DNA from 2 places in the Streptomyces sp. NPDC051664 genome. Region 2 is predicted to be linked to the other one. Evidence: riboswitches for the same ligand, from Rfam matches in the RefSeq annotation. Region 2 holds a riboswitch; the other holds the start of a gene.
The links. Region 2 has a riboswitch for glycine ahead of gcvT (glycine cleavage system aminomethyltransferase GcvT). Riboswitches for the same ligand answer to the same signal wherever they lie in the genome.
Positions count from the first base shown of each region.

Region 1: another riboswitch for glycine. It lies ahead of gcvP (aminomethyl-transferring glycine dehydrogenase); the one in region 2 lies ahead of gcvT (glycine cleavage system aminomethyltransferase GcvT).

Region 1 covers NZ_JBITCU010000011.1:247,871-262,883, forward strand. Annotated here, with positions in the region: partial or broken gene ACIA8E_RS22350 (hypothetical protein) at 1-55, shown strand, start outside; gene ACIA8E_RS22355 (glutamate-cysteine ligase family protein) at 135-1,643, opposite strand; gene ACIA8E_RS22360 (hypothetical protein) at 2,124-2,717, shown strand; gene ACIA8E_RS22365 (DUF5999 family protein) at 3,038-3,244, shown strand; gene gcvP (aminomethyl-transferring glycine dehydrogenase) at 3,330-6,215, opposite strand; glycine riboswitch at 6,410-6,507, opposite strand; gene ACIA8E_RS22375 (PRC-barrel domain-containing protein) at 6,609-6,989, shown strand; gene ACIA8E_RS22380 (DNA polymerase IV) at 6,914-8,368, opposite strand; gene ACIA8E_RS22385 (MerR family transcriptional regulator) at 8,426-9,043, opposite strand; gene ACIA8E_RS22390 (bifunctional nuclease family protein) at 9,212-9,685, opposite strand; gene ACIA8E_RS22395 (MerR family transcriptional regulator) at 9,739-10,482, opposite strand; gene ACIA8E_RS22400 (FHA domain-containing protein) at 10,500-11,273, opposite strand; gene ACIA8E_RS22405 (DUF881 domain-containing protein) at 11,464-12,252, opposite strand; gene ACIA8E_RS22410 (small basic family protein) at 12,258-12,590, opposite strand; gene ACIA8E_RS22415 (DUF881 domain-containing protein) at 12,587-13,507, opposite strand; gene ACIA8E_RS22420 (mannose-1-phosphate guanyltransferase) at 13,606-15,013, opposite strand, start outside.
Region 2 covers NZ_JBITCU010000001.1:216,717-231,729, forward strand. Annotated here, with positions in the region: gene ACIA8E_RS01020 (ABC transporter ATP-binding protein) at 1-1,331, opposite strand, end outside; gene ACIA8E_RS01025 (ABC transporter ATP-binding protein) at 1,379-2,467, opposite strand; gene ACIA8E_RS01030 (ABC transporter permease) at 2,464-3,474, opposite strand; gene ACIA8E_RS01035 (ABC transporter substrate-binding protein) at 3,620-5,377, opposite strand; gene ACIA8E_RS01040 (ABC transporter permease) at 5,435-6,433, opposite strand; gene ACIA8E_RS01045 (enhanced serine sensitivity protein SseB C-terminal domain-containing protein) at 6,937-7,719, opposite strand; gene ACIA8E_RS01050 (enhanced serine sensitivity protein SseB) at 7,908-8,678, opposite strand; gene ACIA8E_RS01055 (AAA family ATPase) at 8,759-9,439, opposite strand; glycine riboswitch at 9,598-9,695, shown strand; gene gcvT (glycine cleavage system aminomethyltransferase GcvT) at 9,837-10,952, shown strand; gene gcvH (glycine cleavage system protein GcvH) at 11,022-11,399, shown strand; gene glyA (serine hydroxymethyltransferase) at 11,420-12,679, shown strand; gene ACIA8E_RS01075 (L-serine ammonia-lyase) at 12,836-14,218, shown strand; gene ACIA8E_RS01080 (SpoIIE family protein phosphatase) at 14,520-15,013, shown strand, end outside.

The DNA.
Region 1 (15,013 bases), on a different contig from region 2:
GGCCGTGACTCTGCAGGCCGCGATGACAGCCGGACAGAACGGCCGTGCCGCCCAGGGGCAGCCGACGCGCGGCCGGGAACGGCATCGAACAGCGCGCACGCGGCTCACCGGGCACAGCGGCGAGCCACGCCGGTCTACGGACTGTCCGGGAAGCCGACCGGCCAGGTGTGCACGGGCTCGCCGCTGTGCATCAGCTCGGCGTACCGGCGCGTCGTCGCCCCGAGCGCCGCGTCCCGTGCGAGCCCGGCGTCCAGCCCCCGGTGGTACGTGTCCGCCTGCCAGGACGCCCCGTTCACCCGTCGCTTGCAGCGCTCCTCGATGACCCCGAGGTAGTGGTCGCGGTCCGCGGGCTCGATGTTCCAGGCGTCGAGCCCCGCCGCGGCGAGCGGCAGCAGATCGTCCCGTACGAGCTTGACTGCCGGCACCCGGGTCAGCCCGCCCGACCGGCCGGGCCGGGGCCAGATCAGCTCGGCGTCGATGCCCCGGCGGCAGGCGGTGTCGAAGTTCTCGGCCGCGGCGGCGAACGGCAGCCTGGTCCACACCGGGCGGGACTCCTCGGCGAGCGCCCGCACCAGGCCGTAGTAGAGCGCGGCGTTGGCCATCACATCGGTGACGGTGGGCCCGGCGGGCAGAACGCGGTTCTCGACGCGGAGGTGGGGTACGCCGTTGGCCAGCCCGTACACCGGCCGGTTCCAGCGGTAGACCGTACCGTTGTGCAGCACGAGTTCCTGGAGCGCCGGCACCCCGCCTTCGTCGAGGACCTGGAGCGGGTCCTCCTCGTCACAGATCGGCAGCAACGGCGGGAAGTAGCGCAGATTCTCCTCGAAGAGCTCGTACGCGGAACTGATCCACCGCTCGCCGAACCACGTTCGCGGGCGCACTCCCTGGTTCTGCAGTTCGGGCGGCCTGGTGTCGGTGGCCTGTTGGAAGAGCGGCGGGCGGGACTCCCGCCACAGCTCCCTGCCGAACAGGAAGGGCGAGTTGGCCCCCAGGGCGATCTGAACGGCGGCGACGGCCTGCGCCGCGTTCCACACGTCCGCGAACCGTGCAGGGGTCACCTGCAGATGCAGCTGGACCGAGGTACAGGCCGCTTCGGGCGTAATCGAGGTGGAGGTACAGACCAATCGCTCCACGCCTTCGATATCGAGCGCGAAATCCTCCCCGCGCGCCGCCACCATTTGATCGTTCAGCAACGCGTAGCGGTCCCCGTCCGAGAGGTTCGCCGAGACCAGGTCCCGGTGGTCGAGGGTCGGCAGTATTCCGATCATCATGATGCCGGCGTCGATCTCTCCCGCCTTCCGGTGGGCATATCCGAGGCCGGTCCTGAGCTCCTCGGCCAGTTGATCGAATACGCGTCCGTCCAGGCGGTGCGGGACTATGTTCACTTCCAAATTGAACATCCCGAGTTCGGTCTGGAAATCACGGCTCGCGATCCGCTCCAGCACCTCCGCATTCATCATCCTCGGCAGGCCGTCCGAACCTGCCAGATTCAGCTCGATCTCCATGCCCATGAGGTTGCGCGGGCGGTCGAACCTCTGCTCCGCCAGGAGCCTCCCCAGCCCCTCCAGGCACAGGTGGAGTTTCCTCCGGTACCTCTGCCGATCGGACAGGTCAAAGGCGCCCGCCACGACCTTCTCCCCCATCGAAGCGTCCCTCCTCGAGTGGGCGGCCCGCGGCCAGGCCGCTCGCGTCACGGTCGATAATGCCCAGGCAGGTGATCGATAACGCCCCCATGGACAGCGCGGACCCACTAATCTGAGTGCGGCCGCCGGGGGCACATTCCGTCGGCATGAAGCACTGCGCAGTTCCCACCGTGCGGCGGTGGTGAAATCGTCGACGTGTTTCGGCCGACCGCGGCCGGGAAAAAACACCAGGCAGCAGCTGCGCCACACACGCCGAATCGGCAGGTTCTCCGCATAATAAAGTCCGGATACCGCCTTGCCGGCAATACCTGAGGCGGCTAGCGGAAACACCGTGTGAACACCTGTCGTATAAACTCCGCGGACGAGGCAGAGAGTTGACGCACCGGCCCAGTCACCGGCCTCCTCTGGCCCCGCACGCCGACAGCGCCGTCTGCCCCCGCCCACGCATCACCGTGTCTCCGAAGTGAGAGGCGACCCACTATGCCGCTTCACGTACCTCCGGCTCCCGCGCCCGCCCTGCGCAGCGTCCTCGCGGCACTCGGTTCACCCACCGCAGTCCGCGAGGCCCGCACCCCCGCTCTCCGGTCCGTCCAGGGACCGCTGAGCCCCGAACTCCCGCTCCCCGTCCATGTGCTGGACCGGATCGGCCCGAGCGGGCTCGCACCACGCACCAGCCTGGCCGCGTGGCGCTTCCTGATCCGCAGCTCGGAGCGGGCCGTCGCCGCGGCAGACACCATGCTCACCCCGGACGGGTGGACCTTCTCCCACTTCTTCGAGGGTCCGTACATCGCCTCGACCGAACTCGCCCTGCGCCAGGCGGAGACGTTGACACCGCACTATCAGCCACGCCTGCTCTCCATCCCCGAGCTCTACATGCTCACACTGTGGCTGCACGAGGACATCGAGGCCGACGCGTCCGGCGGAGCTCTGGCCCCCACCGACCTTCTGGTACCGCTGGCTCCCGCCCCACCCGGCATCGCGGCACACCGCCCGCACCGGGTCGCCGATCTGCTCCCCGTGATGACGCTGCGTATCACCCCTGGCCCCGGTCCCCTGCTCGGTTCACCGGCCTGACCACAGCCCGCCGCCGGCCAGCCGTGCTGTGCCCCGTCGCCGTTTCCGGTGGCGGGGCACAGTACTGCTGGTACGCACTCGGAGGCCATCCGGACTAGTCCGGTCCGGCCACCCCGAACCACCCGAAGGGACAGTGCAGTTGTGTTGAACCGTCCGGCCGGGTGACGCGTCATGGGAGTAGGAGAAGTGCTGCCGCGAAATCCCTGCGGATTGACGCCCGTGGGGCAACACTGGGACCGGACCGATTGATACGGGGGGCGGCCATGAACACCTCATCAAGCCGCAGGACACTCACTACAACGCAGCGAAAGAACCCACCCATGTGCCAGCACCAGCCACCCTGCCCGACCGCCGACTCAGCCGACCGGGAGGCCGCCCGCCTGATGGCTCACCACCCGGAACAGGGCTGGAGCCTGCTGTGCAACGGCGTCCTGCTCTTCGAGGACACCGGTGAGCTGCTCCCGGACGGGCAGATCATCGCCCCGCACCGGCCGCTGGGAACCGGCCAGGTGATGAAGGCCGCCTGACCGCGGCCCGTACGAACGGGGGCCGGCCCGGAGAAGATCTCCGCACCGGCCCCGACGCATGTCCGCGTCACACCCGAGGGGTGGGTCAGTTGTCGTACTCGTCCAGCGGCGGGCAGGAGCAGACGAGGTTACGGTCACCGAACGCACCGTCGATCCGGCGCACCGGCGGCCAGTACTTGTCGGCGGCCGAGACTCCGGCCGGGAAGACGGCCTCCTCACGGCTGTAGGCGTGCTTCCACTCCCCGCCGAGCATGGCGGCCGTGTGCGGGGCGTTGGTGAGCGGGTTGTCGTCCGCGCTCCACTCGCCGGAGGCGACCTTCTCGACCTCGTGGCGAATGGCGATCATCGTGTCGCAGAACCGGTCGAGCTCGGCAAGGTCCTCACTCTCGGTCGGCTCGATCATCAGCGTCCCGGCCACCGGGAAGGACATGGTCGGCGCGTGGAACCCGTAGTCGACCAGGCGCTTGGCGATGTCGTCGACACTGACACCGGTCTCCTTGGAGATCGGCCGCAGATCCACGATGCACTCGTGCGCGACGAGTCCGGCCGGGCCGGTGTACAGGATCGGGTAGTGCGGTTCCAGACGCTTGGCGATGTAGTTGGCGGCGAGTACGGCGACCTGCGTCGCACGCTTCAGGCCCTCGCCACCCATCAGACGTACGTACGCCCACGAGATCGGCAGAATACCGGCCGAGCCCCACGGGGCGGCCGAGATCGGTCCGACACCGGTCTCGGGACCCGCGGCAGGCTGCAGCGGGTGGTTCGGGAGGTACGGCGCGAGGTGCGCGCGGACGCCGACCGGGCCGACGCCCGGGCCGCCGCCGCCGTGCGGGATGCAGAACGTCTTGTGCAGGTTCAGGTGCGAGACATCGCCGCCGAACCGGCCCGGCTTGGCGAGGCCGACGAGCGCGTTGAGGTTGGCGCCGTCGACGTACACCTGACCGCCCGCGTCGTGCACCTCGGCGCAGATGTCGGCGACGTGCTCCTCGAACACACCGTGCGTCGACGGGTACGTGATCATGAGCACGGCCAGCTCGTCGCGGTACTGCTGGATCTTGGCGCGGAGGTCCGCGACGTCGATCTCGCCGTCGTCGGCGGTCTTCACCACGACGACCTTCATGCCCGCCATCACGGCGCTCGCGGCGTTGGTGCCGTGCGCGGAGGACGGGATGAGGCAGACGGTCCGCTGGTCGTCGCCGTTGGCCCGGTGGTACGCGCGCACGGCCAGCAGGCCCGCGAACTCGCCCTGCGAGCCCGCGTTCGGCTGAATGGAGACCGCGTCGTATCCGGTGACCTCGGCGAGCCGCTCCTCCAGCTCACGGATCAGCGTGAGGAAGCCCTCCGCCTGCTCGGCCGGCGCGAACGGGTGGAGCGCACCGAATTCCGGCCAGGTGATGGACTCCATCTCGGTGGTCGCGTTCAGCTTCATGGTGCAGGAGCCGAGCGGAATCATGCCGCGGTCCAGCGCGTAGTCGCGGTCGGCGAGCTTGCGCAGGTAGCGGAGCATCGCGGTCTCGGACCGGTGCTGGTGGAAGACCGGGTGGGTGAGGAAAGCATCGTTGCGCAGCAGGGACTCGGGCAGCGCGTCGACGGCCGCGCCGTCCAGCGCCTCGATGTCGCCGTCGGTACCGAAGGCGGCCCACACGGCGGCGATCTGCGCACGGTTGGTGGTCTCGTCGCAGGCGAGGGAGACCAGGTCGGCGTCGACGAACCGCAGGTTGACACCGCGCTCACGGGCGTCGGCGACGACCTCGGCCGCCCTGCCGGGGACGCGCACGGTGAGGGTGTCGAAGTAGGCGTCGGTCTCGACGTCGACGGAGGCGGCCCGCAGGCCCTCGGCCAGGATCGCGGCGTAGCGGTGCGTGCGCCGCGCGATCGTCCGCAGTCCGTCGGGGCCGTGGTAGACGGCGTACATCCCGGCCATGACGGCGAGCAGCACCTGCGCGGTACAGATGTTGCTGGTGGCCTTCTCGCGGCGGATGTGCTGCTCGCGGGTCTGCAGGGCGAGGCGGTACGCCTTGTTGCCGTCCGCGTCGACGGAGACACCGACGAGGCGGCCGGGCAGGCTGCGGGCGAACTTCTCGCGCACGGCCATGAAGCCCGCGTGCGGTCCGCCGAAGCCCATCGGCACACCGAAGCGCTGCGTGGTGCCGACGGCGATGTCCGCGCCGAGGTCGCCGGGCGAGGTGAGGAGGGTCAGGGCCAGCAGGTCGGCGGCGACGGTGACGATGGCGCCGAGCTCATGGGCCTGCTCGATGACGGGCTTGATGTCCCGGACGGCGCCGGAGGCTCCCGGGTACTGGAGCAGCACGCCGAACACACCGCCCTCCGCGATGTCGGCGGGGATGCCCTCGCTGAGGTCGGCGACGACCACCTCGACACCGGTCGGCTCGGCGCGGGTCTGTATCACGGCGATGGTCTGCGGCAGGGTGTCCGCGTCGACCAGGAAGACGCCGTTCTTGACCTTGCCGACGCGCCGTGCGAGCGCCATGGCCTCGGCGGCCGCAGTGCCCTCGTCGAGCAGCGAGGCGCCGGAGGTGGGCAGCCCGCTCAGCTCGGCGACCATCGTCTGGAAGTTGAGGAGGGCCTCGAGACGGCCCTGCGAGATCTCCGGCTGGTACGGCGTGTAGGCCGTGTACCAGGCGGGGTTCTCCATGACGTTGCGAAGGATCACCGGCGGTGTGAAGGTGCCGTAGTAGCCGAGCCCGATCATCGGGGCGAGGACCTGGTTGCGGTCGGCGAGGGAGCGCAGCTCGGCCAGGACCTCGGCCTCGGTGCGGGCCGTCGGCAGCTGCAGCGCCTCCGCGCTCTTGATGACATCGGGCACCGCGGCCGCGGTCAGGTCGTCGAGCGAGCCGTAACCGACCTGGGCGAGCATCTTCGCCTGCGCCTCGGCATCGGGTCCGATGTGGCGATGTTCGAAGGGGATGCCCTGCTCCAGCTGGGAGAGCGGAGTGCGACGGGGGGTCATGGTGGAGGCCTCCTGGTCTGTCACGACCTGCGAGGGGCACCGCGGCGCGGGTGCCCGGACGGCCTCCCCCTCTGTCATCTCAACCTGAGAGCTTCACCGGTCCGCCCTGCGGCGTACCGACTTTCACCGTCGGTGAGGAAGGGATCCGTCCCGGCGTCCGCCGCCACGAAACCCGCCCTGCTTTCCAGAGTGACCTCGTCCGTGCGGTACGGGGGCCTGAGAGATTCCGGGGAGGATTTGCTCCTTCGGCGCCTGCCGGATCTGCTCCGGAGGACTCTCCCGCACGGGGTCAGCAGCCATAGCCAGCCTACCAGCGGGGTTCGTCTCAGAAGTCTCGAGTGGCCGAAGCCCCGGATCTGCACTTTCGTAGTGCCTGTGGAGTAGCCGCGACCAATGGGAGGGACCGTGCAGACCGACATCGATCCGCGGAGCCTGATCGGCCGCAAGGCGTTCGACCGCAAGGGCACCAAGATAGGCACCATCGACGAGGTGTATCTCGACGACGCGACCGGTGTCCCCGAGTGGGCCGCCGTACGTACCGGACTGTTCAGCAGGGACGCCTTCGTCCCGCTGGAGCCCAGCGAATTCGTCGAGGATTCGCTCCGCATCCCGTTCGACCGTGCACTGATCAAGGACGCACCCGACTTCGGCGTGGGCCGCCATCTCTCGCCGGAACAGGAGCTTCAGCTCTACCGGCACTACGGTCTGGACTCGCCGCCCGAGGAGCCGGGACCGGACCGCGACTTCGGCAGGCTGGCCGGCCAGGACGAGTAGTCCACGGGGTCACGCACCAGTGGCAGCGGATCCGCGGGCCACAGCTCCGGATCGTCGATACGGAACGTTCGCACCCGGCCGGGCGGCGACTCGGGTTCCTCGAACCGCACCGTCACCCGGCCCACCCCGCTGCCCTGCACCCACCCGTGACCATAGGTGTCATGGCGTACGTCGTGCCCGGCGGGCCAGCGCCGGGCCGCGAGCTGCTCGGGGGTCTCCTGCTCCGGTGCACCGGCCGCCGACTCGTCCCCGTGCTCGCCAGGGCCCAGGTCCTCGGCGGCCAGGGCGTCGGGCGCGGCCCGCTCACCGGCCGCCTGTGCGAAGAGATCTTCCTGGGTGTAGTCGGCGAGCCCCGTGACACCCACACCGAGGAGCCGTACGCCTCCGGTGGTGTCCACGGCCTCCAGGAGCCGCGCGGCCGCCTCTCTGACCACCGCGGGGTCGTCCGTGGGCCCTCGCAACGTCTCGGACCGCGTGAGCGTCGAGAAGTCGTACCTGCGGACCTTCAGCACCACGGTCCGTCCCGACCGCTCCGCGGACCGCAGCCGCTGGACACACCGGTCTGCCAGCCGGTCGACCTCCGTCCTGACCCGGACCCGGTCGTGCAGGTCCATGTCGAAGGTGTCCTCGACCGAGACCGACTTCGCGTCGCGCTCCGCGACGACGGGGCGGTTGTCGTACCCGAGGGCCATGCGGTGCAGTGAGACGCCATGGGCCTTGCCGAGCAGCCGTACGAGCTCCGCCTCCCCCGCCTCGGCCAGATCGTCGACCGTGGTCATCCCGGCGCGTCGCAGGTGATCCCCGGTGGCCGGTCCGACGCCGGGCAGGATCCGCACGGACATGGGCGCGAGCAGCTCGCGCTCGGCGCCCGGCTCGATGAGCAGCAGCCCGTTCGGCTTGGCCTCCTCCGAGGCGATCTTGGCCAGCATCTTCGAGCCCGCGAGGCCCACCGAGCCGGTGAGGCCGGTGACCGCTCTGATGGCGTCCCGCAACTGTTCACCGACGGCCCGCGCCGAGGCCGAGTCGTCGGCCACCCCGCCGGCCTCCAGATCGACAAAGGCCTCGTCCAGGCTGAGCGGCTCCACCAGCGGTGAGAGCCGCCCGAGCAGCTCCATCACCTGGTCGCTCACCGTCCGGTACAGCATGAAGCGTGGCACCAGGTAGGCGGCGTTGGGTGCCAGGCGCCGGGCCTGGGCCGTCGGCATCGCCGAGTGCACCCCGAACCGCCGGGCCTCGTACGACGCGGTGGCGACGACCCCGCGCGGCCCCAGCCCGCCCACCACGACCGGCTTGCCGCGCAGGCTGGGCTTCGCCGCCTGCTCCGCAGAGGCGTAGAAGGCATCCATGTCGAGATGGAGGATGGTGGGTGCGGCTCTCACATCAATCGATGCTGCCCTACGGCACTGACAATCGCCGCACCCCGGATCCACACGCGGTCAGACAGCGCGGTTGCGCCGCCGGGCAAGCTCGTCGGCGGGGTTGTTGCCGACCAACGTCTCGCCGGTGTCCACCCGCTCACCGTGCAGCTGAGACAGTGCGGCGTCGACGTCCTGCCACACCACGCCGACGGCGATGCCGAAGACCCCCTGGCCCCCCTGGAGCAGATCCACGACCTCGTCGGGCGAGGAGCACTCGTAGACCGTCGCGCCGTCGCTCATGAGTGTCATCCGCTCCAGATCCTGGAACCCCCGGGCGCGCAGATGCTGGACCGTGGTGCGGATGTTCTGCAGCGCCACACCGGTGTCCAGGAAGCGCTTCACGATCTTCAGCAGGACGACGTCCCTGAAGCTGTAGAGGCGCTGCGTGCCCGATCCGTAGGCGGGACGCACGCTCGGCTCGACGAGCCCCGTGCGCGCCCAGTAGTCGAGCTGCCGATAGGTGATCCCTGCCGCCGCGCACGCCGTCGGCCCGCGATATCCGATGTCGCCGGCCACTGCCGCGCCGTCCCCTGCCATCGCCGCCGGTTGAACCGGTTGCCTGATGGAGTGGCCGGCTGTACTTCCATGCTGCAGATACGGCCCACCCGCTGCCGTACCGTCGCCGCTGTTTCTCACGCCGACCTCCGTCCTTGACCTGCCATCTCGAAGGTAGGCAGTCACTCGGGGTGCGTCAACGATCGCCACACTCGGCACGCCGGGTGATAATCACCCTGAGGGTGGTTTCCCGTGTCCCATTCCGGGGAATGGCTTGCCGGATGCGCTGGCGGCACCTCCGCAGGACGGTCACTGGCTGTTGGTACCGAAATCCTCCGGTGAGATCTGGTCGAGGAACTCCCGGAACTTCTCGACCTCGTCCTCCTGCTCGTCCGGGATGGCGATACCCGCGTCGTCGAGCACCCCGTCACTGCCGTAGATCGGCGTGCCGGTGCGCAGCGCGAGCGCTATGGCGTCGGACGGACGCGCACTCACCTCGACCCCGCCGGCGAAGACCAGCTCCGCGTAGAAGACCCCTTCCCTGAGGTCCGTGATGCGGACCTCGGTGAGCTCCTGGCCGAGGGCCTCGAGCACATCCTTGAAGAGATCATGGGTCAGCGGCCTGGCCGGAGCCATGCCCTGCTGGGCGAAGGCGATCGCGGTCGCCTCACCAGGACCGATCCAAATGGGGAGGTACCGGTCGCCTCCCACTTCACGCAGGAGCACGATCGGTTGGTTGGAGGGCATTTCCACCCGGACACCCACAACGTCGAGCTCGTTCACACAGCAACCCTAGGACGTGCTCGGCAGGTTTGGGTAGTCGGGCTCCCCCGTGATCAGTGGAGTCGGATCCGCAGAGCGGTCTGCACGAAGGCCGAATGAAGCCGTACGGACAGCTCCGCGAGCTCCTTCGCCGTGGCCTCCGCATGTGCTCTGGTCTGCGGATTCCGGTGCCGGCGCAGGGGAGCGACCACCTGCTCGATCAGCCCGGCCTCGCGCTCCGCAGCCCCTCGCATGGCCCGCAGATGACGCGGTTCGAGACCGAATCGACCCAGATCCGCCACAAGTTTGGCCACGGTCACCGTCTCGGCGTCGTAGCCGCCTTCCGCCGTCGGAGCGACAAGACCGTACGCCTCCCACTCCTCGAGCTCGCTCTCGATGACCTCGGCGGCTGCCAGCAGCTCCGCGCGCCCGATCCGCGCCGCGGTCGCCCTCCCGGACCCGGCGTCGCTGGAACCGTCGGTCAGGTCCCGCTGCCCGCCCGCGGACGGCAGGGACGCCTGTTCACCGCGGGCGAGGGCGTCCAAGTGCTCCCGGATGACTTTCAGCGGGAGATAGTGGTCCCGCTGCATCCGCAGCACCTGCGCCAGCCGCTCGACGTCGTCGGGCCGGAACTTCCGGTATCCGGAAGGCGTCCGCTGCGGCTCGACGAGCCCCTCGGCCTCCAGAAAACGAATCTTGGAGATGGTGACTTCGGGAAATTCGTCCCGCAGCTGCAGGAGCACCGCGCCGATACTCATCGCACGGTCGTCGGCGGTGGCGGTGCCGTGACCGGCACCGCCCGTCGGTGTTCTCAGCATGGACCTTCCCTGACGGGTCAGATGCCCCGCTGGCTCGCGTAGAAGACCAGCCGGTACTTCCCGATCTGCACCTCGTCGCCGTTGGACAGCGCGACGGAGTCGATGCGCTCACGATTGACGTACGTGCCATTGAGACTGCCGACGTCCTCGACCGTGAAGCTGCCGTCGGGGCTCCGGCGGAACTCCACATGGCGACGCGAGACCGTCACGTCGTCGAGGAAGATGTCGCTCTGCGGGTGGCGGCCGGCCGTGGTCAGCTCACTGTCCAGCAGGAAGCGGCTGCCGGAGTTCGGACCGCGGCGCACCACCAGGAGCGCCGAGCCGAGCGGCAGGGCGTCGACGGCGGCCTGTGCCTCGGGAGAGAGGGACGGCACGGACGTCTGACCCGTAGCCTCCGCCTCGTACGCCTCGAGACCGGAGATGGAAATGGTCGAGGTCGTCTCCGAGGGGCGCTCGGACGGAGCACCACCCCTCAGCGGCGCACCACAGTTGGAGCAGAAACGACTGGCCTCGGCGTTGCGATGACCGCACCTCGTACAGACCGGCATGGACGCAAACCCTCCACCCGTACTCGAGGTCGATGGATCTCCGAAACCTATGCGGCCCGCACCGGCAGGGTCAACAGACGACGCGCCGGAACCACCCGAAATGTCACCGCTCGCACCCGCCACCTCGTCGCGGAAGAGCGGGCGCTCCGTGCCCTGCTCCTCGGCTTGGGCATGGCGCGGTGCGCGATGGCGGGCAGCTTCATCGCGTGCGCTCTTGCCGAACAACTTCCCAAACAACTTCACGGGCGATTCCCCTTGACCGAAATAGACCCGCCCGTGGGGCAGGACGAACCCTGAATGAACACACCTGCCGACCCGGACATCTTCACAACGTCCGTAGTCACTCGACAGTTTCCACCACGCGTCACCATTACGATGCGGCGACCCCCCGCAACCTCGTGCCTGTGTCCTTCGACCCCCGTGCCCGGCGGCATCACCGGGAGGACGACCGAGCGTAGTCAGGCCGCTTCGCCGCTCGCAAGGCATCGACCACGATGTCGTCGGCCTGTGCCACATGCACGGTGGCCTGCTCCTTTTCCAGCGTCTGCACGACCCCGCCGGGGATGTTCAGCGCCGGCTCCAGGTCCTGCGGCTTGCCGATGACCTCGAAGACGTACGGCGCGGAGATGTGGCGGTCGTCGACCTTGATGTCACCGCCGTCACCGGAGAAGTACGTATTGGCAACCACCCTCACCCCGTTGACCTCGATCGCCTCGGCACCGGCCGCACGCAGCTCCTGGAGTGCGTCGAGCAGCATGTCCGGCTCAACCGCGCCGCCCGGGTCGTTGATCGTCAGCGTGATCCCGGGCCCGTGCGCCGCCACGGTGCCCGCGAGGATACCGAGTTGCCGCTCCTTTTCCACTGTCTGCTTACGCGCTTCCTCGGCCTGGTCCGAGCTGTTCTCGAGCTCCGTTCGCTGATCGTCCAGACGCTGCTTCTCGTCTTCAAGACGCTGTGTACGGTCGTCGAGTTCATCGAGGATACGGACCAGGTCCTCCTGGCGTGCGCCGCGCAGTGCGCTGTTGTCGCTGTTCGACCGCACCTGGATCGCCAGCCCCAGGCCGAGGACGAACAGCAGCAGCGCCACGATGAGTTGAGCCCGGGTCACCCGGGGCGGCCACACGGCGGCGATCAGCCGCCGGCGCCCGGTGAGCTCCTCGGGGGCGCCGGCCGGCGGCTCACCGGTGCGCTCGGTGTCACGGGGAAATTCTTCGTCGCTCATCGGCTTCAGGCCCGGAAGACGTGCCGGCGGATCGCCGCGGCGTTGGAGAAGATCCGGATACCGAGCACGACCACCACACCGGTGGAGAGCTGGGCCCCCACGCCCAGCTTGTCGCCCAGGAACACGATCAGGGCGGCCACGACGACGTTCGAGAGGAACGACACCACGAAGACCTTGTCGACGAAGATGCCGTCGAGCATGGCCCGCAGACCGCCGAAGACTGCGTCCAGCGCAGCCACGACAGCGATCGGAAGATAGGGCTCGACCACCGCCGGCACCTCGGGCCGGACCAACAGTCCGACCACGACTCCCACGACGAGGCCCAGTACGGCGATCACGATGTGCCCTTCCCTGTGTCTGCCGCACCACTGCCGGTGTCTGCGGCCTTCGGCTCTGCTGTTCGTACGATCAGGCTCGGAGCGGCCGGGAGACGCACCTGCTCCTGGACGGAGATGCTGGTCCTGATGGAGAACGTGTCCTTCAGCGCCTGCAGATACTGACCGTCGGCACTGTCCTGGAACGCGGTACTGAGCCGCTTCCCGTCCCCCACCGCAAGCACCGTGTACGGCGGCACGAGCGGTCTGTTGTCGACCAGTATGGCGTCGCCCGCGGCACGGATGGCCGACAGGGCTGTCAGCCGCTGCCCGTTGATGGCGATCGCTTCCGCCCCGGACTGCCACATACCGTTGACGACCCGCTGCAGGTCCCGGTCGCGCACCCGCCCCGTATCCGCGAAACCGCTGGTCTCCCGTGGTCCGCCACCGCCCTGATCGGTGTCCTTCGCGTCGTCGACGACGAGCTTCACACCGGGCCCCTGCACCGCGGTCGCCCCGGAGAGCAGCGCCACCAGCTCGCCCTGGTCCCCGCCATGCTTTTCCAACGCTTTACGTTGACGCTCGCTCACGTCGCCCCGCAACTTGTCCACCTGGGACTCGAGACTGTCGGCCGCCGATGTCTCGGCATCGATACGGTCGATGAGCTCCTCGCGCTCCTTGGCAAGGACAGGCGCCGAGACGCGCGCCTCCGCGGCGCCGAGGGTGACCACCAGAGCAGCGAGCACAAGACCCGCCGCAAGGGCCAGCTTCGCCTTCAGCGTACGGGGCATGCCCGCGCTCCCGTCGGCCTTGCGGCGCGCGGTGGCCTCGGCGTAACCGTCGTCCAGGCTGTGGTCCATCACATTGGTCAGCAGCGACATGGACGCGTCGGGGCGCGCGGAGGGTGAGGCCTTACTCCGATCGGGGGGCTGCTGCGACATGCCGCACATCGTCGCACGTCGCAACAGCTGCCGCCGAATGGCCCCACCGATGCGTCGGGGGGCGCTGCACAGCACCTCCCGACGCACCCTGGAAAACGTCAGTGACCTGCGCTGTCCACGACCGTCGACCATTCGTCGAGCAGCGCCTGCGCCGATGCGTCGTCGGGGCCCTCCGCCCACAAATGGGTGACGGCCTCGGCCGGGTCCGGAAGCACCATCACCCAACGACCGTCCGCCTCGACGACCCGCACACCGTCGGTGGTGTCGACATCCCGGTCCCCGGCGGCCTCCACCACACGACGCATGACCAGCCCCTTGACGGCCCACGGCGTGGCCAGATCGCGGCGCAGGACATGGGCACGGGGGATGCGGGCGTCGATCTGGCTGAGCGTGAGCTGCGTCCTCGCGACGAGCCCGATGAGCCGTACGAAGGCGGCCGAGCCGTCGAAGACGCTGCTGAATTCGGGGACGATGAAGCCGCCGCGCCCGTCTCCACCGAAGATGGTGCCTTCCTGCCGTCCCACGCGCGTCAGATCGTCGGGCGACGTCGTCGTCCACTCCACCTGTGTGCCGTGGTAGGCGGCCACCTGTTCGGCGACTCGCGTCGTCGTCACCGGCAGCGCCACGCGCCCGCTGCGCCGCTCGGCGGCCACCAGGTCGAGCAACACCAGCAGGGCCCGGTCGTCCTCCACGATCCGGCCGCGCTCGTCGACCAGGGAGAGCCGCTCGCCGACCGGGTCGAAACGCACGCCGAACGCGGCCCGCGCCGAGGACACGATCTCCCCGAGCCGCACCAGCCCGGACCGCCGGGTGTCGGCGGACTCGGTGGGCCGCGATTCGTCGAGACCGGGGTTGATCGTCAGCGCGTCCACGCCGAGCCGCCCGAGCAGACTGGGGAGCACGAGCCCGGCACTGCCGTTGGACGCGTCCACGACGACCTTGAGCCCTGCGGCGGCGATCCCTGTGGTGTCCACGTTGCGCAGCAGCGATCCGGTGTACGAGTCGAAGACGCTGGACGGGAAGTGCAGGTCGCCGATCTCTCCCGGGAAGGCACGTCGGTACTCCTGGCGTGCGTAGACCCGGTCCAGCTTGCGCTGGCGCGCCTGGGACAGGTCCGCTCCTCGCTCGTCGAAGAACATGATGTCCACCGAGTCGGGCACTCCGGGCGAGGTGCGGATCATGATCCCACCGGCGCTGCCCCGGGCGGTCTGCTGACGCGCGACCGGCAGCGGTACGTTCTCCAGGTCCCGTACGTCGATGGCGCTGGCCTGCAACGCCGAGATGACCGCTCGCTTCAGCGCACGGGCGCCTCGGGAGTGGTCGCGGGCGGTGGTGACGGTCGAACCCTTCTTGAGGGTGGTGGCGTACGCACCGGCCAGCCGCACAGCGAGTTCCGGCGTGATTTCCACGTTCAGAATTCCCGAGACACCGCGGGCGCCGAAGAGATGAGCCTGCCCGCGCGACTCCCAGATCACCGACGTATTGACAAAGGCGCCGGCCTCGATG
Region 2 (15,013 bases):
TCGACGTCGGTCGCGTCGTCGGAAGCCGAGGCCTCAGCGGACTCGGCGGCGTCGGCGGCCTCCACGACCTCAGCCGACTCGGCGGCCTCTGCGATCTCGGCCGACTCACCGGCGTCAGCGACCTCGGCCGGCTCAGCCACCTCGGTGGCCTCCGAGGACTCGGTGACCTGAGCAGGCTCCGCGACCTCGGTCTGCGCAATGTCCTCCGAAGACTCCGCGGCCTCGGCCGCCACGGCCTTCGTCACCGAAACCACCTCGACCGCCTCCCGCGCCGCGGCCAGCACCGTCTCGCCCGGCACCTGGTCCGGCGCGTTCTCCGGGTGGTGGCAGGCCACCTGGTGACCGGTCTTCAGCGCGATCAGCGGGGGTTCCTGCGTCTTGCAGATCTGCGTCGCCTTCCAGCACCTCGTGTGGAAGCGGCAGCCGCTCGGCGGCGAGATCGGCGACGGCACATCGCCCTTGAGCAGGATCCGCTCGCTCTTCACCCCGCGCCGCCGCGGGTCCGGCACCGGCACCGCGGACATCAGGGCCTTGGTGTAAGGGTGCATGGGCGCCTCGTACAGCGACTTGCGGTCCGTGAGCTCGACGATCTTGCCGAGGTACATCACGGCGATGCGGTCCGAGACATGGCGGATGACCGAGAGGTCGTGCGCGATGATCACATACGTGAGCCCGAGCTCGTCCTGGAGGTCGTCGAGCAGGTTCACCACCTGCGCCTGGATCGACACGTCCAGCGCCGAGACCGGCTCGTCGGCGACGACCAGCTTCGGCCGCAGGGCGAGCGCGCGGGCGATGCCGATGCGCTGGCGCTGGCCGCCGGAGAACTCGTGCGGGTAGCGGTTGTAATGCTCGGGGCTGAGCCCGACCAGCTTCAGCAGCTCCTGGACGTGGTTCTTCAGACCGCCCTCGGGCTCGACGCCCTGGAGCCTGAACGGCGCGCTGACGATCGTGCCGATCGTGTGGCGCGGGTTCAGCGAGGAGTACGGGTCCTGGAAGATCATCTGGACGTCGCGGCGCATCGGCCGCATCTGCCCCATGGACAGATGGGTGATGTCCCGGCCCTCGAACTCGACCTTGCCGCCGGTCGGTTCCAGCAGCCGGGTGATCAGCCGGCCCATGGTCGACTTGCCGCAACCGGACTCGCCGACGACGCCCAGGGTCTCTCCCGGGTACACCTCGAAGTCGATGCCGTCGACGGCCTTGACCGCGGCGCTCTGCCGGCCGAACAGACCCTTGCGGATCGGGAAGTGCTTGACCAGGCCCTCGACCTTGAGCAGCGGCTCGCGCGGGGCGGTGGCCTGCTGCGGGATCGTCACGTCCTTGTCGAGCACGATGGGATCCTTCTTCTCGCTCACGTCGCTCACCTCATTCGCCTCGCTCACAGCTTCGGCGCAATCTCTTCGGTCCAGATCCGGGTGCGCTCCTCGGGTGCCATGTGGCAGGCCGAGTAGTGCCCGTCGCCGACCAGCTTCAGCTCGGGACGCGTGGTGCGGGTGATGTCGCCCTTGGGGACGTCCGCGTAGGGGCAGCGCGGGTTGAAGGCGCAGCCGCTCGGGATGTTGATCAGCGACGGCGGCTGGCCCTTGACGGGGATCAGCCGTTCGGTCTGCTCGCGGTCGATGCGCGGCATCGAGGTGAGCAGCCCCCAGGTGTACGGGTGCTGGGCCTCGTAGAAGACCTGCTCCGCGGGACCGCGCTCGATGCACCGGCCGCCGTACATCACCAGCAGCTCGTCGGCCATCTCGGCGACGACACCCAGGTCATGGGTGATCATGATGACGGCGGAGCCGAACTCCTTCTGCAGGTCCCGGATCAGGTCCAGGATCTGCGCCTGGACGGTGACGTCCAGGGCGGTGGTCGGCTCGTCGGCGATCAGCAGCTCGGGGTTGTTGACCAGCGCCATCGCGATCATGGCTCGCTGGCGCATACCGCCGGAGAACTCGTGCGGATAGGCGTCGACCCGCTTGTGCGGTTCGGGGATGCCGACCCGGTCGAGCATCTCGATCGCGCGCGTACGGGCGATCTTCTTGCTGACCTTGTTGTGGACCCGGTAGGCCTCCACGATCTGCGCGCCGACCGTGTAGTACGGGTGCATCGCGGAGAGCGGGTCCTGGAAGATCATCGCCATCTTGCGGCCGCGCAGTTCGCGCACCCGGTCGGCGGTGGCCCCGATCAGTTCCTCGCCGTCCAGCCAGACCTCGCCGGAGATGCGGGCGTTGGGGGCCGTGCGGTGCAGGCCCATCACGCCGAGCGAGGTGACGGACTTGCCGGAGCCGGACTCGCCGACGATGCCGAGGGTCTGCCCCGGCTTCACATCGAAGCTGACGCCGTCCACCGACTTGACCAGGCCGTCGTCCGTCTGGAAGTGGATACGCAGATCCCGTACGGAGAGGAAGGCCTCGTCGTCGCCGGAACGCCGGCCGGCCACCGGCTCGCCCGGCGCCTCGGTCTTGGAAACCTCACTCACGAGAGCCTCACCCTGGGGTCGATGGCGGCGTACACCAGATCCACCAGCAGATTGCAGATGACGATGAAGAAGGCGGCGACGAGCGTCACGCCCATGACGATCGGAAGGTCGTTGTCCTGCACGCTCTTGACGGCGTACTGGCCGAGTCCGGGGAAGGAGAACACGGTCTCGGTGATCACGGCGCCGCCGAGCAGCAGACCGAAGTCCATGCCGAAGATGGTGACGATGGGGGTCAGCGCGGCCCGCAGCCCGTGCTTGCCGATGACCCGGCTCTCCTTGAGGCCCTTGGCGCGGGCCGTACGGATGTAGTCCTCGCCCATGGTCTCCAGCATTCCGGCCCGGGTGAGCCGGGCGTAGAGCGCGGAGTACAGGAAGGCGAGCGAACACCACGGGATCAGCAGATTCCACGCCCAGTCGGCCGGATTGTCCGTGAACGCGACGTAGTTGACGCCTTCCCAGATCGGCCACTGCACGGTGAAGACGCCGAGCGCCAGCATGCCGGTGAAGAAGATCGGGAGGGAGACGCCGGCCAGGGCGACGCCCATGAAGAAACGGTCCAGCAGCGAACCCCGCTTGAGGGCGGAGACGACACCGATGGCGATACCGCTGATCAGCCAGATCACGGCGGCACCGACGGCCAGCGAGAGCGTCACCGGGATGCGCTGGGTGAGCTGCGGCCAGACCTCGACATGACGCTTGAAGGAGTAGCCGAAGCACGGGGCGTGGCACTGCGAGGCGTCGGGGCCGAAGTTGTAGGTGGCACCGACGAAGATCTGCTTGATGAAGTGCCAGTACTGCGTGTACAGCGGCTGGTCGAGACCCAGGTTGTGCTTGACCGCGGCAATGGACTGGGGATTGGCATCCTTGCCCACATACTGCGCGGCGAGCTGGTCCATCGTCTGCCCGGCCAGCCGGGGGACGAGGAAGAAAATCGCGAAGGTGACTGCGCTGACGATCAGCAGCAACAGCACCGCGCCGAAGACGCGTCGAATGATGTACGCAGCCACAGCTGTCCGGCGGCGGTGTCCGCCGGCCGGGCGCTCCGAGGAGCACCCGGTCCGGCGGACACCGAAACCTTCACCTGCCTTTCGAACTTTCGGGGGTACGGGGGTCGCCCCCCGAATGAATCAGCCCGGCGGACAGGCCCGGCAGTTACTTGGAGGAGCCCATCAGCAGGTAGTCGTACATGCCGAGGTATGCCTGCGTGACCGTGACGTTGGTCGCGGAGACCGGACGCAGCAGCAGGTTCTTGCGGTAGACGAGCGGCACGGCGGACGCGTTCTCGGCGACCAGCTTGTCGATGTCGCCCCAGGCCTTCGCGCGGGCGGCGTCGTCGGTGTTGGCGATGGCCGAGTTGAGCGCCTTGTTGATCGCCGGGTCGTCGAGTTCCTGGACGTTGTTGCCACCGGTCGGCTTGATGGCCGAGCCGTTGATGATCTGGTCCAGGAAGCCGAAGCCGGTCGGCCAGTCGGCGCCCCACGCGGTCATGATCATGCCGAGCTTGTGCTCGTGGACGTAGCTCGGGTTACCGGCGAAGTTCTGGAAGTACTTGCCGCCCGGGAACGTCTTGATGTTGGCGGTGACGCCGATCTTCTTCAGGGACGCCTGGACCGCGGTGACCATCGACATCTCGGCCGGACGGTCGGAGCGGGCGGAGATGTTGGTCTCGAAGCCGTTGGGCTGACCGCACTCCTTCAGCTCGGCCTTGGCCTTCTCGATGTCGCCCTTGTGACCCTCGGTCTCGTACAGGTCGAACTTGCTGTAGCCGCTGACGGTCGGCGGCAGCAGCGTCGTCGCGACGTCACCCTTCGGGTCGCCACCCTGGGCGGCCTGGACCGACGCCTTGTCGATGCCCCACTGCACGGCCTTGCGGCAGTGGACGTTGTCGAACGGCTTCACGTGCACGTTCAGACCGATGTACGAGGTGGCGCCCGCGTACGCGTTGTCCGTCTGCTTCTTGAGCTTCTGGTCGGTCAGGACCTTGGGCTGCGTGGCCGGGGCCACACCGGTGCCGGCCGCGTCCACCGTGAGGTTGTCCGCGAGGAGGTCGTTGTCGACCGTCTCCTGCTTGACCTTGAAACGGATGTTGATCTTGTCCGGCAGGGCCGGGCGGATCGGGTCCGTCTTCGGGTCCCAGTTCTCGTTACGGACGAGGCTGGCGCTCTTGCCCTCCTCGTACGACGCGAACTTGTACGGGCCCGAGGACACGATGTGCTGGACGTACTCGGCGCCCTTGTCCTTCGCGGCCGGCACGGGGGCCGTCTGCGAGAAGGTCGCGAGGTAGTCGAAGTCCGCGAAGGCGTCCTTCAGCTTGAAGACGATGGTGGTGTCGTCCGGGGTCTGGATGGACGCGATGCCGTCCGAGTTCTTGTCCTTGTACGGACCCTGGTACTTGTCGCCGCCGATGAGGTGCGCCTTGAAGTACGTCGGGCCGTTGGACAGCGCCTCGGGCGAGAAGTTGCTCCGCTCGATGGCGTACTTGATGTCCTTCGAGGTGATCGGCGAACCGTCCTCGTACTTCAGGCCCTTCTTCAGGGTGTACGTCCACGTCTTCGCGTCGGCGCTGGGCTTGCCCAGCGACTCCGCGAGGTCCGGGACGACCTCCAGACCGGCGCCGCCGGCGGCCGGCTTGAAGCTGGTGAGCGTACGGCCGTAGAGGCGCGCGAAGTTCTGCACCCAGCCGTAGTACGTGTTGCCGGGGTCGAGGGAGTCCGGCTCGTCCGACAGTGCGAGGGAGAGCGTGCCACCCTTCTTGTCGGACTTGTTGACTACGGAGGTCAGCGCGGCGTCGGTGGCACCACTGCTACCACCCTTGCTCTTGCTGTCGCTGTCCGAACCGCCACAGGCGGTTGCCCCCAGCGCGAGTGCCACAGCTGTGGCGATCGCAGCTGTCGCTCTTTTGGTCTTCACCTGAGGAATGCCCCCTCGATCGATGGTTGCGGCAGAAGTTTTGGCAGGTGCCGCGGATTACTTGCTGCGCGGGTCGAGGGCATCACGGAGCCCGTCACCCAGCAGATTGAACGCCAGAACGGTGATGAAGATCGCCAGACCCGGCACGATCATGTACTGCGGATCGGCCGTGTAGATCTCGGCGGCCGTGGAGAGCATGCCTCCCCAGGAGGCCTGCGGCGGAGCGATTCCGACACCCAGGTAGCTGAGCCCCGCCTCGAAGAGGATGTTCGTCGGGATCAGCAGCGTGGAGTAGACCAGGATCGGCGCCACCAGGTTGGGCAGCAGCTCCCGCATCAGGATGAACGGGCCGCGGGCGCCCAGGCTTCGGGCCGCCTCCACGAACTCCCGCTCGCGCAGGCTGAGCGTCTGGGCGCGGACGATCCGGCCCATGTACGGCCAGCTGAAGAAGCCGATGACGAAGATCAGCACCGCGATCCTGAGCGGCAGCCCCGACAGTCCGAACGCTCCGTCCTGGAGCGAGGCCGAGATGGAGATCGCGAAGAGGAGCAGCGGGAAGGCGAGGAAGACGTCCATCGTGCGGCTGATGAGGCTGTCGGCCCAGCCTCCGTAGAAGCCCGCGGTGACGCCCATGATCACACCGATGATCACGGAGACCAGAGTCGCGCCGCCCGCGACGAGGAGGGACACCCAGGAGCCCTCGATGATGCGGGACAGGATGTCGCGTCCGTACTGCGGATCGACACCGAGGGGATGATCCCAGCTCATGCCGCCCCAGGCGCCCTTGGGCGACAGCAGGGCCGGGTCGATCAGGTCCTGGTGGAACTCGTTGGGGTCGAGACCGAACATCGCCTGGATCGGCTTGGAGAGCACGGCCAGCAGCACGAGCAGGATGACAACGATGCCGCCGGCGACAGCCACCTTGTCGCGTTTGAAGCGGTTCCAGGCGATCCGTCCTAGCGAACGACCCTCGATCTGTGAGGCCTTGACGCCCTTCAGCACAGACTCGGGCTGAGAACCGGCCTGCGATTCAGTGGTCTCTATGGGTGCGGTCATCGTCCCTCGTGCTTGCCCGTGCCGACGGTTGCCGACGATGCTTGGCGGCCGCCCGGGTCGACGGTGCGGTCCGTTGCTGCCGTGTTGCCGGGTGGTTCAGGTGGTACCGAGGGACGGCGTCCTGTTCCGGAGCACTCTGCACCGGATCCGATATCCCTCTGTCCGGGGAGTCTTCAACGCGCCTGCGATCACCCGCCAGACCTGACGGGGAATGTTTGCTCAAACGTGATGAGGGCAGAAGGGTTCCGTAATCCGGACAACGTTGTTCCAGGAGCGGTTTCAGGCTTTACAACCGCCGCTGTTTTCCAGTGAGTTGCCCCGGGATCCATGGGAAGCGCCGGATGCTCCGGTACGCAGGAAATGCCCGGACTTGGGCTTCGGTGACGTCATTTGCCGGTAGCTCAACCGATTTCGCCGGGATCGGCGCGCAGCGCAGGTCATCTCACCGGGCGCGCCTGCCCGTCGGGGGCGCGGCGGGACGGTCCCGGGCGCCTCCGGCTCATCTACCCGAAGGGGTACCCGTAGGCGGAACCGGCTGCGGGCGGCGGACCGGCCTGGGCGTGTGCCTCGCGGTCGTAGAACGGGCGGGCGTTGGCACGCAACCACATCGCGACCGGGTCGTACTCGTCGGACATGGCGACGGTCGAGACGGGAAGCCCGTCCGGGACCGCGCCGATCGACTGCTGCATCATCGCGCGCACCGTGTCGACGGAGGACTGACTCGTGTCGTAGAGATCGAGACCGATGGCGAGATAGGGGGCACCGAGCGCGGGCTGCACCCAGGCGCGGCGCAGCGAGCGGATCGCAGGGGTGCGATGGGCGTTCTGCGACAGCAGTGCGTAGAACTGCGGGATCTCGATGGCCGGCTCGGTGAGCCGGAGCGGCCCCGCGGGCATCCGGTCGAGGCCGGTGGCGATCCGTCTCAGATCCAGCCAGGGAATACCGACGCCGCCGCCGGGGGCGTGCGGGTTGAGCCAGATGCCCCAGCGGTCGGGGAAGAGGGCGCGGGCGATGTCGACGCCGGTGACCACCTCATGGGCCCGGTTCCAGCCGCTGGCCGCGAGTTCCTGGGCCGAGGTCACACAGGGGGCGTAGCCGAGCCCGTCGATCTCCATGTTCCCGTACTGGGCGTCCGGCGATCCGGCCCGGCCGTGCCAGAGCAGCATCCAGATCCGGTCCTGGGCGAGGGCCCGCAGCAACGCCTCGTACGCGTCGTAGCGCCCGGGCGTCACTTGACGCAGCATGTGCTCGACCTGCCCGGCCGCCGCGGTGCCTGACGCACTCACCTTGGGTCCCGCCCCTCTTCGATCCACTGTGTCGGCCTGCCGCTCCCGGGGCACACGGGTGCGGCACGGTGGCCGAGGCACTAGCCATCAAACCAGCTTAAGCGGCGTCCCTGACACCGACTTGACGTCACAGGCCGACGGGTCGCGCACCGGCCACCGGGCTCCGGCAAGGGGGTACCGGCCGCCGCTCAGTGGCCCTCGCGCTGGTAGAACGGCCGGATCCTGGCCCGCATCCAGTCGGCGACCGGGTCCTGCGCCACGTCCAGCAGGACCAGGTTGACCGGCCAGGGCGCCTCGACACGGCCGAGCGCGCGGCCCAGGGCGTCCATCGGGGCGTTGCGTCCGGCGCCGTCCCACGTCGAGAACTCGACACCTATGAAGAGGACGGGGTCGCCGCCCTCGATGCTGGCCAGCGTGCGGCGGGCGGTGCGCACGACACCGCTCTCCTCGAATTCACCGGCCGCGGCGGCGAGGAAGTCGACGGGCTCCTCCTGCCAGTCCGGCTCGTACAGCCGGACACGGCCTCCGCTGGCCGGCCCGTCCAGAGAGGTGCGCCCGGCGCGGCAGAGCTTGGCGACGGCGGGCGGCGGCAGCGGCATGCCGACAGCGCCACCCGGGTTCACCGCGATGCCGAGCTGCGGTGGCAGTCCGCGGGCGAATTCGCGGGCAGGCGCCACGGTGAAGGACATGTGGGTGCCGACGCAGCTCAGGAACTGCTGTTCGGAGCTGAAGACGGGGACGTACGCCGCGCCCTCGATCTCCACCGTGGGCAGATCGAGCGACGGGGCGTCGGGACCACCGCCGTTGGGAAGCGGCACCCAGAGGTGGCTGCGGCCGAGCACTTCGACGAGCCGGCCGCCCGCCTCCGGGCTGCCGAGCGAGGCCCCGAGCACCTCTTCGAGCTCATTGGCCGGCCATCCGCCCTGCGGATGGGTCTGGACCGGTGCCGGAATGTCCACTGCTTCCCCTTCTCACCCCATGGCTTGCCGCAGAACAGTAACTCCGGCGCGCCCCTCCGCGCTGACGGGCGGCACAGCCCTCAGGCGCTGTTGTCGGCGAATGTGATCCGGGCCAGCATCCCGGCCGCTTCCCTGTCCAGCAGCACCGCCGAGCAGCAGCCGGGCGGCAGGATGCCGGCCTCGGTGTCCCGCAGCAGCCTGCCGACTGCCCTGCGGTGCCGGGCGAAGGCGTAGCCGGAGACTCCGCGTCCGCGCTCGCGCTGGCCCTCCCTCGCCACCTGCGGGGTGACGTCCAGCAGCACGAGGTGAAGGACACGGCCCCGGCGTCGCGCGTCCCGGGCCAGCCAGCTCCGTACCCACGCCTGGGTGCCGCAGTCGTGGACCACGACCGAGTCACCGGAGCGCAGCGCCCGCCAGAGCCCCCAGTAGTGGGCGATGCGGACCAGCGGGCGGTAGAGGGCGTACGGGAGTAAGCGGGGCACTCGCTGTGCCCAGCGGTCCCGGGTGTCCTGGGAGTCGATGGCCCGTACGGTCACCGCTCGCCGGATGAGCGTCGATTTGCCGCTGCCCGGCAACCCGGAGACCACCACCACATCGCCTGCGGCGAAGTGCAGGCCCCGCGGGCTGTGCCCGGCGCGCTCGCGCAGATCGCGCACGACGGGTGCGTGCGTGCCGAGCCTCTCCCGGACAGGTGTGCCCGGCTGCGCGGTCATCGCGCCGTGCGCGACCCCCGCGGTCGTCGCGTACCGCTGCAACGTCATTGCCCTCCCCCTGTCGGTCACCCACGCCTGCCCTCGAAGTGTAAAGAAAAGGCAATGCGAGACAACCGTCCCACCGTTCGTTTCCCTCACGCGGTACCGACGCCCCACTCTTCCGCAATGCGTGCGATGATGACCCGGCCAACTGCATAAAGGCCGCTTGAATCCGCGCGGGAGAGTTCCGGCCATTGACTGTGCCGGGCGCCGAAGGAGCAAGATCCTCCCTTGAATCTCTCAGGCCCCGTACCGCGTGGATGAGGCAGATCTGAAAAGCGAGTCGCCGTGGCGGCTCCACCCAAGGTGCAAGCCGAACCCGTCAGGGTCTCTCGGCGAACCTCTCAGGTTCCGATGACAGATGGGGAGGGATCGTCCTCGTCGTCATGCCCTGGGAGCCACACCTATGAGCAACGCCCCCCGTCTCACCGCCCTCGACGCCCTGCACCGCTCGCTGGGCGCGACCATGACCGACTTCGCGGGCTGGGACATGCCGCTGCGGTACGCGAGTGAGCGCGACGAGCACAACGCGGTGCGTACGAAGGCCGGCCTCTTCGACCTGTCGCACATGGGCGAGATCACCGTCACCGGCCCGCAGGCAGCGGCGTTCCTGAACTTCGCGCTGGTCGGCAACATCGGCACCGTCGCCGTCGGCCGCGCCCGCTACACGATGATCTGCGCCGAGGACGGCGGGATCCTGGACGACCTGATCGTCTACCGCCTCGGTGAGACCGAGTACATGGTCGTCGCCAACGCCGGGAACGCCCAGATCGTGCTGGATGCGCTGACCGCCCGCGCCGACGGGTTCGACGCCGTGGTGCGCGACGACCGCGACGCGTACGCGCTGATCGCCGTCCAGGGCCCCGAGTCCCCCGCCATCCTCGCCTCGGTCACCGACGCCGACCTGGACGGCCTGAAGTACTACGCGGGCCTGCCCGGCAACGTCGCGGGTGTGCCCGCACTGATCGCCCGTACCGGCTACACCGGCGAGGACGGCTTCGAGCTGTTCGTCGCCCCCGGGCACGCCGAGCAGCTCTGGCAGGCCCTCACCGCGGCGGGCGCCGCGCACGGCCTGATCCCGTGCGGTCTGTCCTGCCGTGACACGCTGCGCCTGGAGGCGGGTATGCCGCTGTACGGGCACGAGCTGACCACCGAGCTGACGCCGTTCGACGCCGGCCTGGGCCGGGTCGTGAAGTTCGAGAAGGAGGGCGACTTCGTCGGCCGCAAGGCGCTGGAGGCCGCCGCCGAGCGCGCCGAGAGCGCCCCGCCGCGCAAGCTGGTCGGCCTGATCGCCGAGGGCCGCCGGGTGCCGCGCGCCGGTTTCCCCGTGGTCGCCGAGGGGCAGGTCATCGGCCAGGTCACCTCCGGCGCCCCGTCCCCGACCCTCGGCAAGCCGATCGCCATCGCGTATGTGGACGCCGCGTACGCCGCGCCCGGGACCGCGGGCGTCGGAGTGGACATCCGCGGCAGCCACGAGCCGTACGAGGTCGTGACCCTGCCGTTCTACAAGCGGCAGAAGTGACGCAGTCGCGTCTCAGCCCGTAAGACCACCGTTCATCAGCACTCCCCCGCGTACAGGAGAATTCAGGTCATGAGCAACCCCCAGCAGCTGCGTTACAGCAAGGAGCACGAGTGGCTGTCGGCCGTCGAGGACGGTGTGGCCACGATCGGTATCACCGAGTTCGCGGCCAACGCGCTCGGCGACGTCGTCTACGCCCAGCTCCCCGAGGTCGGTGACACGGTGACCGAGGGCGAGACCTGCGGTGAGCTGGAGTCGACCAAGTCCGTCAGCGACCTGTACTCGCCGGTGACCGGCGAGGTCACCGCCGCGAACCAGGACGTCGTGGACGACCCGGCGCTGGTGAACTCCGCTCCCTTCGAGGGCGGCTGGCTGTTCAAGGTACGCATCACGGAAGAGCCGAAGGACCTGCTCTCCGCAGACGAGTACTCCGAGTTCTCCGGCAACTAAAGACCCCAAGGGACCACCTGATGTCGCTTCTCAACTCCTCCCTCCACGAGCTGGACCCGGACGTCGCCGCCGCCGTCGACGCCGAGCTCCACCGTCAGCAGTCCACTCTCGAAATGATCGCCTCGGAGAACTTCGCTCCGGTCGCGGTCATGGAGGCCCAGGGCTCCGTCCTCACCAACAAGTACGCCGAGGGCTACCCGGGCCGCCGCTACTACGGCGGCTGCGAGCACGTCGACGTGGTCGAGCAGATCGCCATCGACCGGATCAAGGCGCTGTTCGGCGCCGAGGCCGCGAACGTCCAGCCGCACTCGGGTGCGCAGGCCAACGCCGCCGCGATGTTCGCGCTGCTGAAGCCGGGCGACACGATCATGGGTCTGAACCTGGCCCACGGCGGTCACCTGACCCACGGCATGAAGATCAACTTCTCCGGCAAGCTCTACAACGTGGTCCCGTACCACGTGGACGACACCGGTGTCGTGGACATGGCCGAGGTCGAGCGTCTGGCCAAGGAGTCCAAGCCGAAGCTGATCGTCGCCGGCTGGTCCGCGTACCCCCGACAGCTGGACTTCGCCGCCTTCCGCCGCATCGCGGACGAGGTCGGCGCGTACCTGATGGTCGACATGGCGCACTTCGCGGGCCTCGTGGCCGCGGGTCTGCACCCCAACCCGGTGCCGCACGCCCATGTCGTCACGACCACCACGCACAAGACCCTCGGCGGTCCGCGCGGTGGCGTCATCCTGTCGACGCAGGAGCTCGCAAAGAAGATCAACTCTGCCGTCTTCCCCGGTCAGCAGGGTGGTCCGCTGGAGCACGTGATCGCGGCCAAGGCGGTCTCGTTCAAGGTCGCGGCGACCGAGGAGTTCAAGGAGCGCCAGCAGCGCACCCTGGACGGCGCCCGCATCCTCGCCGACCGTCTGGTGCAGCCGGACGTCACCGAGGTCGGCGTCTCCGTCCTCTCCGGCGGTACCGACGTCCACCTGGTCCTCGTCGACCTGCGCAACTCCGAACTGGACGGCCAGCAGGCCGAGGACCGGCTCCACGAGCTGGGCATCACGGTCAACCGCAACGCCATCCCGAACGACCCGCGGCCGCCGATGGTCACCTCCGGTCTGCGGATCGGTACGCCGGCCCTGGCCACCCGCGGCTTCCGGACCGAGGACTTCACCGAGGTCGCCGAGATCATCGCGTCGGCCCTGAAGCCCTCGTACGACGCGGACGACCTCAAGGCCCGCGTCACCGCGCTGGCCGAGAAGTTCCCGCTGTACCCCGGTCTGAAGTAGTCCGGGAAGCGGTTCTGTACGTTTGAGGCGGGGCACCGCGCACACTGGACAGTGAGCGCGGTGCCCCATCCCTTGTCCCGCTGCTCTTCGGACCGACCGGTCCGTACCGCACCACCCGGCAGACAACGACGTCTACCAACCCCTTAGGAGTCACCCGTGGCCATCTCGGTCTTCGACCTGTTCTCGATCGGCATCGGCCCGTCCAGCTCCCATACGGTCGGCCCGATGCGCGCGGCCCGTATGTTCGCGCGCCGGCTGAAGAACGAGGGCCTGCTCGCCCACACCGCCTCGATACGCGCCGAGCTGTACGGCTCGCTCGGCGCCACCGGACACGGCCACGGCACGCCCAAGGCCGTCCTGCTCGGCCTGGAGGGCGAGTCCCCCCGTACCGTCGACGTCGAGTCCGCCGACGACCGGGTGGCCGAGATCCGTGCCTCCGGGCGGCTCAACCTCCTCGGCATGCACGAGATCGACTTCGACGCCGACGAGCAGCTGGTCCTGCACCGCCGCAAGGCGCTGCCGTACCACGCCAACGGCATGACGATCTTCGCGTACGACCACGAGGGCGCCCCGCTGCTGGACAAGACGTACTACTCCGTCGGCGGCGGCTTCGTCGTGGACGAGGACGCGGTGGGCGAGGACCGGATCGTTCTCGACGACACCGTCCTCAAGCACCCCTTCCGCACCGGCGACGAACTGCTGCGGCTCGCGAAGGACACCGGGCTGTCGATCTCCTCGCTGATGCTGGAGAACGAGCGCGCCTGGCGCACCGAGGACGAGATCCGCTCCGGTCTGCTCGACATCTGGCGCGTCATGCAGGCGTGCGTGTCGCGCGGCATGTCCCGCGAGGGGATCCTGCCCGGCGGCCTCAAGGTCCGCCGCCGCGCCGCGAACACCGCACGCCAGCTGCGCGCCGAGGGCGACCCGCAGGCCCACGCGATGGAGTGGATCACCCTCTACGCGATGGCGGTCAACGAGGAGAACGCCGCGGGCGGCCGCGTCGTCACCGCCCCGACCAACGGCGCCGCGGGCATCATCCCGGCCGTACTGCACTACTACATGAACTTCGCGGCAGGCGGCGCCACCGAGGCCGAGAAGGAGGACAGCGTGGTCCGCTTCCTCCTCGCGGCGGGCGCCATCGGCATGCTGTTCAAGGAGAACGCCTCGATCTCCGGCGCCGAGGTCGGCTGCCAGGGCGAGGTCGGCTCCGCCTGCTCGATGGCCGCGGGCGCCCTCGCCGAGGTCCTCGGCGGCTCCGCCGAGCAGGTCGAGAACGCCGCCGAGATCGGCATGGAACACAACCTCGGCCTGACCTGCGACCCGGTCGGCGGCCTCGTCCAGATCCCGTGCATCGAGCGCAACGGCATGGCGGCGGTCAAGGCTGTCACCGCGGCGAAGATGGCGCTGCGCGGCGACGGCACCCACAAGGTCTCCCTCGACAAGGTCATCAAGACCATGAAGGAGACCGGTGCGGACATGAGCGTGAAGTACAAGGAGACCGCGCGCGGCGGGCTCGCAGTGAACATCATCGAGTGCTGAGAGACGGCCTCTGATCAGGGGCTTCTCATCCATCAGCGCTGTCACGGGCTTCCCCGCCCGCACGGCGGACCACCCTGGAAACTCCTCCGGACGGAGCTGAAGGTCCCTGAAAGGTCCCCGGGCCTGCTGGGGGCTGCTTGCGCTGCGCCGTGCCGAGCGCCACGGCATATTGGGTAGGTGGCCCCCAGGAACTCCACGTTCCCTGCGGTAGCGGATGACGCCGGTGGGGTGCGATGGGCACAGTGGACCGGGCGTGGCCGGGGTGCGCCGAGGTGTTGTCCGTAGGGAGGCACTGGCTCGGATGAGCACACGTGATGACCCCGCCGGCTGCCAGGACGGGTCGGTTGCGGCTCAGGGCGCACGGCTGGTGGTGGATGACCACGGGGTCGTGGTCGAGTGGAGCTCGCAGGCGCAGGCGTTGCTCGGCTATTCGGCCGAGGAGGTGCTGGGGCGCCGGGTGGCGGTCCTGCTGACCGGGCCCGGTGAGCACACGGATCCGGCGGCTTCCGAGGTGATGAAGTCCGCCGGTGAGCCTGCCGTCCGTCACCGGTCCGGGCGGGGGCTCGCGGTCGGCATCCAGGTATGGCCGATGGTGGGTGAGGGCGATGCCGTGTGGTGGTCCGTGCTTCTGACCCTGGCGGGGTGTTCCGGCGGGCCGAGCATCGACAGCGCGGTACTGCGCGCGGTGATGACCCAGTCCCCGCTCGGTCTGCAGGTCCTTGATCCCGATCTGCGGCTCATGCGGTTCAACACCGCCGCGCCGGGTGTGCGCGGTCTGCTGGGTGACGAGGTCAT